2 regions of the Arthrobacter sp. NPDC055585 genome follow, and region 1 is predicted to be linked to the other one. Evidence: riboswitches for the same ligand, from Rfam matches in the RefSeq annotation. Region 1 holds a riboswitch; the other holds the start of a gene.
What was found. Region 1 has a riboswitch for S-adenosylmethionine ahead of ACWGQ2_RS00140 (bifunctional o-acetylhomoserine/o-acetylserine sulfhydrylase). Riboswitches for the same ligand answer to the same signal wherever they lie in the genome.
Positions count from the first base shown of each region.

Region 2: another riboswitch for S-adenosylmethionine. It lies ahead of ACWGQ2_RS13180 (flavin reductase family protein); the one in region 1 lies ahead of ACWGQ2_RS00140 (bifunctional o-acetylhomoserine/o-acetylserine sulfhydrylase).

Region 1 is NZ_JBSHIT010000001.1:27,093-32,545, reverse strand. It holds gene ACWGQ2_RS00155 (glycoside hydrolase family 2 protein) at 1-1,435, shown strand, start outside; gene ACWGQ2_RS00150 (hypothetical protein) at 1,501-2,457, opposite strand; gene ACWGQ2_RS00145 (VOC family protein) at 2,586-3,227, opposite strand; SAM riboswitch class IV at 3,352-3,468, shown strand; gene ACWGQ2_RS00140 (bifunctional o-acetylhomoserine/o-acetylserine sulfhydrylase) at 3,534-4,850, shown strand; gene metX (homoserine O-acetyltransferase MetX) at 4,847-5,453, shown strand, end outside.
Region 2 is NZ_JBSHIT010000007.1:150,304-154,483, forward strand. It holds gene aspS (aspartate--tRNA ligase) at 96-1,889, shown strand; gene ACWGQ2_RS13180 (flavin reductase family protein) at 1,952-2,458, opposite strand; SAM riboswitch class IV at 2,507-2,626, opposite strand; gene ACWGQ2_RS13185 (MFS transporter) at 2,721-3,914, opposite strand; gene ACWGQ2_RS13190 (PhzF family phenazine biosynthesis protein) at 3,984-4,180, shown strand, end outside.

The DNA of each region.
Region 1 (5,453 bases):
CGGCGGCTACCTCCCCTTTACCCTGGACATCACCGCGCTGCTCGACGCCGGTTCCGCCGAGCAGGAGCTTCTGGTGCGGGTGCTCGATGCCACCGACACCAACGGGGCGTCCCGCGGCAAGCAGAAGCTGGAACGCGGCGGCATCTGGTACACGGCACAGTCCGGAATCTGGCAGACCGTCTGGCTTGAACGCGTGCCTCAAACCTGGATCCGGGACGTGGTGCTGACGCCGCTGGAGACACTCGACGGCGTCGAAATCACCGTGCTCGCCGGCGGTGCGCTGTCCAGCGGCTCCGCCGGCGCAGCAGAAGCGGTGGTCTTCGCCGACGGCGCTGAGGTGGCTTCAGCCCCGTTAGTTCCCGGCGTGCCGTTCCGGTTGGGCCTGCCGGAGCCGCGGCTGTGGAGCCCGGAGGATCCGTTCCTGTATGACGTCCGGGTGCGGCTCGGAGCTGACGAAGTCCAGACGTATTTTGGTCTGCGCACCTTTGGAGCCGGGACCGATTCCTCCGGCCATCAGCGGCTGCTGCTCAACGGCAAGCCGTACCTGCACCTCGGCCTGCTGGACCAGGGCTACTGGCCGGACGGGCTGTACACGCCGCCGTCGGACGAGGCATTGGTGTTCGACATCCAGACTGCCAAGGACCTCGGCTTCACCATGCTGCGCAAGCACATCAAGATCGAGCCGCTGCGCTGGTACCACCATTGCGACCGGCTGGGCATGCTGGTGTGGCAGGACCTGGTCAACGGCGGAATGGGGGAGGGCCGGGCACCTGAGCCCGTACCGCTGCCGGGCCGTGGCAGCCGCAGCGACCGTCGGTACGCCAAATTCGGCCGCAGCGACGCCGCCGGACGGGACGCCTTCCGGCGGGAGATGCGGGAAACCGCCGACCTGCTGCGCAGCGTCCCCAGCATCGCGCTCTGGGTGCCGTTCAACGAGGGTTGGGGCCAGTTCGACGCTGCGGACATCGCCCCCGAGCTCCGGAAGCTTGACCCCACGCGCCTCATCGACCATGCCAGCGGCTGGCACGACCAGGGCGCCGGTGATGCCAAGAGCCTGCACGTCTATGCGGTGCCGTTCCGGATCCGCCGGCGCTGGCAGCGCGACCCGAGGGCGATCGTGCTCTCCGAGTACGGCGGCTTCAGCCTTCCCCTGGACGGGTATACCTGGAACAGCAAGGTCTTTGGCTACGGCAAGACCCTGCACACCCGGGCCGAGCTGGAGCGGGCGTACACCTCGCTGCACCGCACCCAGATTGAGCCGGCGCTGCGGGAAGGCCTTGCCGCCACCGTCTACACCCAGCTCACCGACGTCGAGGATGAGGTCAACGGCCTGCTCACCTACGATCGGAAGGTGCTCAAGGTTGATCCGGAGGCTGTCCGCGCGCTGAACGCTGACCTTGTCCGTGCCTTCCGCGGGGACCGCTCCGCTTTGTAAGATCGCTCCACTTTGTGAAATCGCTCCGCCGCGCCGCGGAGCGATCTGCACAAAGCGGAGCGAACTCAGCTTCGGCGAGAACGCGGCCGGCCCGGGAGCGGCAGGCCAGCCCGCAGGAGCCGCTGCACCAGGGACTCCGGATGCGATGCGGGTCTCGAGATGTCGGCCCAGGACCAGCGGACAAAGCCCACGCCCGTGGCCCGGATGGCATCCTCGCGGCGTTTCTCCTTCATCAGGATGTCCCATTGCGGTGGAACCGCGGGGTTGCCCCGGCCGTACTTCAAGGCGCCGTCGAACTCTCCAACCAGGCTCTGCTCCGGCCAGAAGAAGTCGGCGCGGAAACGTCCTGCTGCAGTAACGAATTCATGTTGCAGGTCAGGCGCAGGGAATCCCTGCCTGAACATGACCGCCCGGGAGTAGGATTCGCCGGCCGACTCGGAACGCGCATCGGCAAAGCCAATCACGCGCACGGCACGGTTCAGCCTGCTCTTGTTCGGAAGGTTTTCCGCCAGCCGCAGCAGATGTTCTTTGCTGTAGCAGGGCAGCCCACGGGCCGGAGCGCTCCGCAGCACCTTGTCCAAAGCAGGAACCGCTGCCTCGAAGTCCAGGTACGCGGCTATGTCCAGGGCGGTCTGGGTACGTGACGTCATGCTCACGCCGGAGACCGCGTCGAGGGGTTCAAGCAGGTTCCTGACCGTCCACCGGATCCCTGCACGACGTCGGCCGTGGGAGGGGGCTTCGGCCAGGAGGAGCACCTCGGATGGAAGTTGAAGAAGGGGCATTCCCCACATGACGGCTGCAGATTCCTGCACAGGGATCCGGCGTTCCTGACCCTGGGCAACTGCTGCGCGGACCCGGACGCGTTCGCGTTCCCACGGCGCCAGTCCGTGCCAGGTTTCAGCATCGACATAGACCCCGGTGCGCAACCGCACGATGCTGCCCCTCCGGCAACTTTCGGCAAGGAGGTATCGGCCGGCCCCATAGGCATCGGCATCGGCAGTGAAAATCAACTCGGGTTCCATGCCCCAATAGTTGGAGACGCAGCGGCTAGGTCGTGGGGAGGGACCCCAATATGTGGAAAAGCTCCGGCTTGGGAGAAATCGTCCCCGGCGTACCGGAGCGATTTCCCAAACCGGAGCGAATCCGGAAACTAGATCTCGACGAGACCCTTCTCAGTGGCAAAGGTGACGGACATGATGCCGGGGGTGCCCTTGGGGGAGACCCAGGTGACGTCCACGGACTCCAGGGGCCTCTCAACCGGCATACCCAGCCACTCGGTCACCCGTGCGGCAGACCCGGCAATGGTGAGCGACTGCAGCGAGACAGTGCCTTCGAAGGCACGCGAGGGGTGGAGGTCGGCCTTGTCTTCATCCCAGCGCAGCATGTAGGGAACCTGCGGGTCCGCGATCAGGCCGTTGATGCCGATCTGACGCCAGGTGAGTTCCTGCCCGTCGGGGAACTTGCGGTTGCCGGGAACGGAGGCGCGGCCAAGGCGTTCTTCAAAGGGAGCCAGGTCCTCAACGGCAACACACCAGCCCATCCAGCCGCCTCCGGCTTCGGAGCGTGCACGGACGGCCTGCCCAAAGGGAGCCTTGTCCGATGCGGGATGATTCAGTACTTCAACAACCTCAACATACTGGTGGTTGGCCAGCGGGAGGATCATGTTGCGGGTACCAAAACGGGGGTGGACTCCGCCCTTGACGAAGTCGGTTCCCAGGGCAGCAGCAATGCGTTCCGTGGTGGCCAGCAGGCCGTCGGATTCGCAGGCGTAAGAGACGTGATCCAGGCGCATGCGAACATCTTGGCACGTTGTGACCTGTGTCTCGACTAAGGCAAGCCTAAGGAGCGTAATGAGCAACTTTCACGCTGCGTCATATGGGTTGCGCAACAGCGGGAGCGTTGGTTCTATAGGTACAGGTCATGAGTGCCAGCAGATAGCCCCGGCTTGCTGGCCGGCAACCCTCCAACCGCGGTGGGGTGCCCCGGGTGAAGACCTGGCCGTACGCAAACAGGCGTACCGGCAAGCGCGGGCCACACGTGTCGCTCCGGAGTATCCCGGACCCGACCCTGTGGGGCCCCTGGTCATAAAGGGAGCACAATGTCTGCCAACTGGTCCTTCGAAACCCGCCAGATCCATGCAGGTCAGGAGCCCGACGCCGTAACCGGTGCCCGCGCCCTGCCCATCTACCAAACCTCGTCCTTCGTCTTCCCCAGCGCCGAAGCGGCAGCGAACCGGTTTGCGCTGGCCGAACTGGAGCCGATCTACACCCGAATCGGCAACCCCACCCAGGAAGCCGTCGAGAACCGGATCGCCTCCCTGGAAGGCGGCCTTGGAGCCCTGCTACTCGCCTCCGGCCAGGCCGCCGAGACCTACGCCATCCTCAACCTCGCCCAGGCTGGGGACCACATTGTGGCCAGCCCCAGCCTCTACGGCGGAACCTACAACCTCTTCAAGCACACGCTGAAGAAGTTCGGAATCGACGTCAGCTTCGTCGCGGACCCGGACAACCTGGACCAGTGGCGGGAAGCAGTCCGCCCCAACACCAAGGCCTTCTTCGGCGAAGTGGTGTCCAACCCCCGCCAGGACGTCCTGGACATCGAGGGGATCTCCGCCGTCGCCCATGAGGCCGGGATCCCGCTGATCGTGGACAACACCCTGTCCACGCCGTACCTGATCCGGCCCATCGAATGGGGCGCTGACATTGTGGTGCATTCAGCCACCAAGTACCTGGGCGGGCACGGCACCGTGATTGCCGGCGTGATCGTGGACTCGGGCAACTTCGACTTCGGCGCCGACCCGGAGAAGTTCCCGGGCTTCAACACCCCGGATGAGAGCTACAACGGGCTGGTCTACGCCCGCGACCTGGGCGCCAACGGCGTCCTCGGCGCGAACCTGGCCTACATCCTCAAGGCGCGGGTTCAGCTGCTCCGCGACCTGGGCTCTGCGCTCTCCCCGTTCAATGCCTTCCTCCTGGCCCAGGGACTGGAGACCCTGAGCCTGCGCGTGGAGCGGCACGTTGAAAACGCCGTCGCCGTGGCGCGCTGGCTGGAAGCGCACGACGACGTCATTTCCGTTGCGTATGCAGGGCTGGAGTCGAGCCCCTGGTACGAACGGGGACGCAAGTACGGCCCACGCGGTACCGGAGCGATCGTGTCCTTCGAAATCGAGGGCGGAGTCGAGGCCGGCAAGCGCTTTGTGGACGGCCTGGAGCTGCACTCCCACGTGGCGAACGTGGGCGACGTGCGCTCACTGGTGATCCATCCGGCGTCGACGACGCACAGCCAGCTCGGTGCGGAAGCACAGGCAGCGGCCGGCGTCAGCCCGGGACTGGTCCGCCTGTCCGTGGGCCTGGAGCACATCGATGACATCATCGCGGACCTCGACGCCGGTTTCCGCGCCGCCAAGGGAGCATGAAGCACAGCGTGACAACGTATCCTCCTGCACCGCAGCACCCTGTCCGAGTACTGGACGGGGTGCTGCAGTATGCCTCGATCGGTGACCTGGCCCTGGAGACCGGCGGCGTCCTTCCGGACGTGGTGCTGGGCTACGAAACGTGGGGTGTGCTGAACGACGACGCGTCCAACGCCGTCCTCATTCCGCACGCCCTGACCGGCAGCACCCACGTGGCCCAGGGCTGCACGGACGAACCCGGCTGGTGGGATCCCCTGGTGGGTCCGGGCCGGACCATCGACACCAACAGGTTCTTTGTTGTCTCAATCAATATGGTCGGCGGCTGCTACGGTTCCACCGGTCCGGCATCGGCGGACCCGGACGGGCTGCCCTGGGGATCCCGGTTCCCGTTTGTCACCATCCGGGACTCCGTGCACGCCGAGGCCCGGCTGGCAGACCAGCTGGGCATCCGCCGCTGGCACACCGTGCTGGGCGGCTCCCTCGGCGGCGCCCGGGCACTGGAGTGGGCCGTCACTGAACCCGAACGGGTGGCCCGGTGCGCGGTCATCGCGGCGACGGCGGCAAGTACGGGCGAGCAGATCGCCTTCGCCCAGGCTCAGGTCGCTG
Region 2 (4,180 bases), on a different contig from region 1:
AGCGCGGGGAACACCGGTAAACTCAAAGAAGATCTCTACTCACAATGGGCGGAAACAGGTGGTTTCCGCAACCAATCGAAGTTGAAAGGACTGCTGTGCTGCGCACACATGCCCTTGGTTCCCTGAGGGCCGAGCATATTGGACAGACTGTCACCCTGGCCGGCTGGGTCGCCCGCCGCCGGGACCACGGAGGCGTCGCCTTCCTTGACCTGCGTGATGCCTCCGGTGTTGCCCAGGTTGTTGTCCGTGAAGAGGACGTCTTCCACGGCCTGCGCAATGAGTACGTCCTGCAGATCACCGGCAAGGTGGAGCGCCGCCCCGAGGGCAACGAGAACCCCGCCCTGGCCACCGGCGAGGTTGAGGTCATTGCGGACGACGTCGTCATCCTCAACACTTCCGATCCGCTGCCGTTCCAGATCGACGAGCACGTTGAGGTCGGCGAGGAAGCCCGCCTGAAGCACCGCTACTTGGACCTGCGCCGCCCGGCTCCCGCCGCTGCGATGCGCCTGCGTTCCGAAGCCAACCGCGTGGCCCGCGAACTGCTCCACGACGAGGGCTTCGTTGAAATTGAAACCCCCACGCTGACGCGTTCCACCCCCGAAGGTGCCCGCGACTTCGTGGTGCCGGCCCGCCTGGCACCCGGCTCCTGGTATGCGCTGCCGCAGTCCCCGCAGCTGTTCAAGCAGCTGCTGCAGGTTGGCGGCTTCGAGAAGTACTACCAGATTGCCCGCTGCTACCGCGACGAAGACTTCCGCGCCGACCGCCAGCCCGAATTCACGCAGCTGGACATCGAAGCCAGCTTCGTTGAAGAGGACGACATCATCGCCCTCGGCGAGCAGATCGTGAAAGCACTGTGGAAGCTGATCGGCGTCGAAATCCAGACCCCGATCGCCCGCATGACCTACGCCGACGCCATGGCCCGCTACGGCTCGGACAAGCCGGACCTGCGCTTCGGCCTGGAACTGACCGAGCTGACGGAGTTCTTCAAGGACACCACCTTCCGCGTTTTCCAGGCACCGTACGTCGGCGCCGTCGTGATGCCCGGCGGTGCCTCGCAGGCCCGCCGCACCCTCGATGCCTGGCAGGAATGGGCCAAGCAGCGCGGTGCCAAGGGCCTGGCCTACGTGCTGGTCCAGGAAGATGGCTCCCTCACCGGGCCGGTCGCCAAGAACCTCACCGACTTCGAGCGCGAAAACCTCGCAGAGAAGGTTGGCGCCAAGCCCGGTGACTGCATCTTCTTCGCCGCTGGCCAGACTAATGAAGCCCGTGCCCTGCTCGGCGCCGCCCGCGTTGAAATCGGCCACCGCACCGGCCTGATCGACCCGAAGGACTGGGCGTTCGTCTGGATCGTCGACGCCCCGATGTTCGAGCCCGCCGCCGCAGCTGTGGCAGCCGGTGACGTCGCAGCAGGCGAAGGCGAGTGGACAGCAGTGCACCACGCGTTCACCTCCCCGAAGCCCGAGTTCCTGGACACCTTCGACACCGATCCCGGCTCGGCCCTGGCCTACGCCTATGACATCGTGTGCAACGGCAACGAGATTGGCGGCGGTTCAATCCGTATCCACCGCCGTGACGTGCAGGAACGCGTGTTCAAGGTCATGGGCATCTCTGAAGAGACCGCCCAGGAGCAGTTCGGCTTCCTGCTTGAAGGTTTCAAGTACGGCGCTCCGCCACACGGCGGCATCGCCTTCGGCTGGGACCGCGTGGTGGCCCTGCTGGCCGGCGCCGACTCGATCCGCGACGTCATCGCCTTCCCGAAGTCCGGCGGCGGTTATGATCCGCTGACCTCCGCTCCGGCTCCGATCAGCGCCCAGCAGCGCAAGGAAGCCGGCGTTGACTTCAAGCCGGAGAAGAAGCAGGACAAGCCGGCTGAAAGCCCGGCCTCCTAGCCTGATCCAGCCGGAAAGACCCCGGCCGCCATGCTGGCGGCCGGGGTCTTTCGCTGTCCGGGCTAAGCGAAGGCAGGCACCGCGAGGTTCCTGAACGCCGAGCCGTGGAAGACGAGCGGCTCATGCGCGCCGTCGTGCGTTGAGTAGCCGTGGACACGCAGCAGGACGACGGCGTGGTCGCCGGCCGGAACCTCGTTCTCGATTGACGTTTCAAGCCAGAGGGCTGCGTCGTCCAGGAACAGGGAGCCGGTCTGTGTCTCGTGCAGGCTCAGACCCGCGAACCGGTCGCCGTCGCGGGAAGCGATCTGGCGGCACACGCCGTCGTGCTTCGACCCAAGGACGGAGACACCGATCCGGCCGGCCGACCGCAATACCGGCCAGGTGCGGGACGTGTTCTGCACCGCGAACATCACCAGGGGCGGATCCATGGACACCCCGACGGTAAAGGAAGAAGCCACGATTCCCTGAGGCGCGCCGTCGATTTCGGCGCAGAGTGCTGCAATTCCGGACGGGAAACGGCCGAAGGCCTGGCGCAGTGCGTTTGGCTGGAGATCGGTTTCAAGTGCCATGGAGATTCCTCTGCAGAACGCGCAGCCCGCGGTGCAAAACCGCGGAAGACGCTGTACTTGCCGGACCGGGAGATCCACCGGAACGGCCGAATCGTCACCTGGAGCACCCCGCTACAACGAGAGGGTTGCCGTCCAGCCGGCCAGGGCCTGTGGCTGGAACTCTTGATTCTGGCTACCAATCTAGGAGCGGGAGGGGGCCCGGGGCAAACGTCCGTCACATATCGGCAATGCCGGGCAACAGTTCGTAACGGGCGTTAACGGCTCAGGAACCGTCGAAGGCGGCAGCCCCCGCCGGTTTAGGGGCCGGACCTTCCGGACGGTCCCTGATACCCATCCTGTTCAGGACCGCCGGGCCCAGGACGGCACCGCTGAGGATGACCGCGCCCAGCACCAGGCACGACGCAGGCCAGGAGCCGCCGTCGTACAGGAAGCCCGCCAGCAGGGACCCGGCAGCGGCACCAATCAGTCCGGCGTTGCTCAGGAGCGCCATTCCGCGGCCGAGGCGGGCACCGCCTGCCTCCGCCACGACCGCCCCGTGCACTGGAATCAGCATTGCCCAGGACGCGCACGTTAACACCCACAATGCGGCGATCACGAGTGGTGACGGTGTGAACGCCAGGCATGCTGCGGCCGCCGCCGATGCAGCCGAAACAGCTGCGTAGCCGGCCCGGCGCCCCCGCCGCTCGGTGAACCGGTGGAGCACCCGCGGGAGGACAGTCAGTGCAATACCGCCGGGCAGGTAGACAAGTGCGATCTGGTAGACCTCCAGACCGACTGCGTTCTGCAGATGCAGCAGGAGCAGCAGTCCCACACCGGCCTCGGCCACTGCCGTCAAACCGGCCAGGAAAAGGAGCGGGCCAAGGCCGGAGCCTTTCGCCCTGCCGCGCGGATCGTCCTGGACCCGGGGCGGCGCGCTGCGGACCAGCAGCAGCCAGAGGGCGGCTGCCAGGCAGACAACGGCCAACGCAATGAAGACGCCGAAGAATCCGATGGTCGGCAGCAGCACCATGGCCGGGATCCAAAAGAACCAGGACCCGAAGGACTCGGAGGAAAGCAGCCCAGCCAGCGAACCCGAATCGGTGTCCAGCGACTCGGCGGCGACCGCGCGGACGGCTATCCAGAAGAGCGCACCACCGATACCGCCCACAGCCGCCGCTGCCACTGCCCAGGGCCAGGAGCCGGCTAGGGCGTAACCGAGGCAGCTGAGGGCGTAGAGGAACGCGCCCGCTGCTGCGATGCGGGTCCGGGTGAATGTGTCGGCCAGCCGGCCGGCTAGGGGCCGCGCTGTCACTGAGACAGCCAGTTCCACGGCGATGAGCATCCCAATGGCTGCGCTGCCGAGGCCGAGCTCAACCCCTGCCCACAGCGGGATCAGGAAGTCCACCAGCTCAGCTGAACCGCCCAGCGCGGCCGCAGCTGCTGCGAAGGGTTTGCGGGAGCCCGCTCCGTTTCTCATCCGCAGAGCCTAGCGGACGCCACCGGCACGCCTTTCCGCGCACGTGCGGCCAGCTATTACAGTGTCCGCATGAGACAACGCTGGTTCAAACAGGTAGACGTTTTCGGCAGAAAGCCGTACCAGGGCAACCCGCTGGCCGTGGTCCTGGACGGGGAAGACCTCGACGACGAGGCCATGCTGCAGTTCGCCCGCTGGACGAACCTCTCCGAAACCACCTTTATCCTGCCCGCTATCCAGGACGAAGCCGATTACCGGGTTCGGATCTT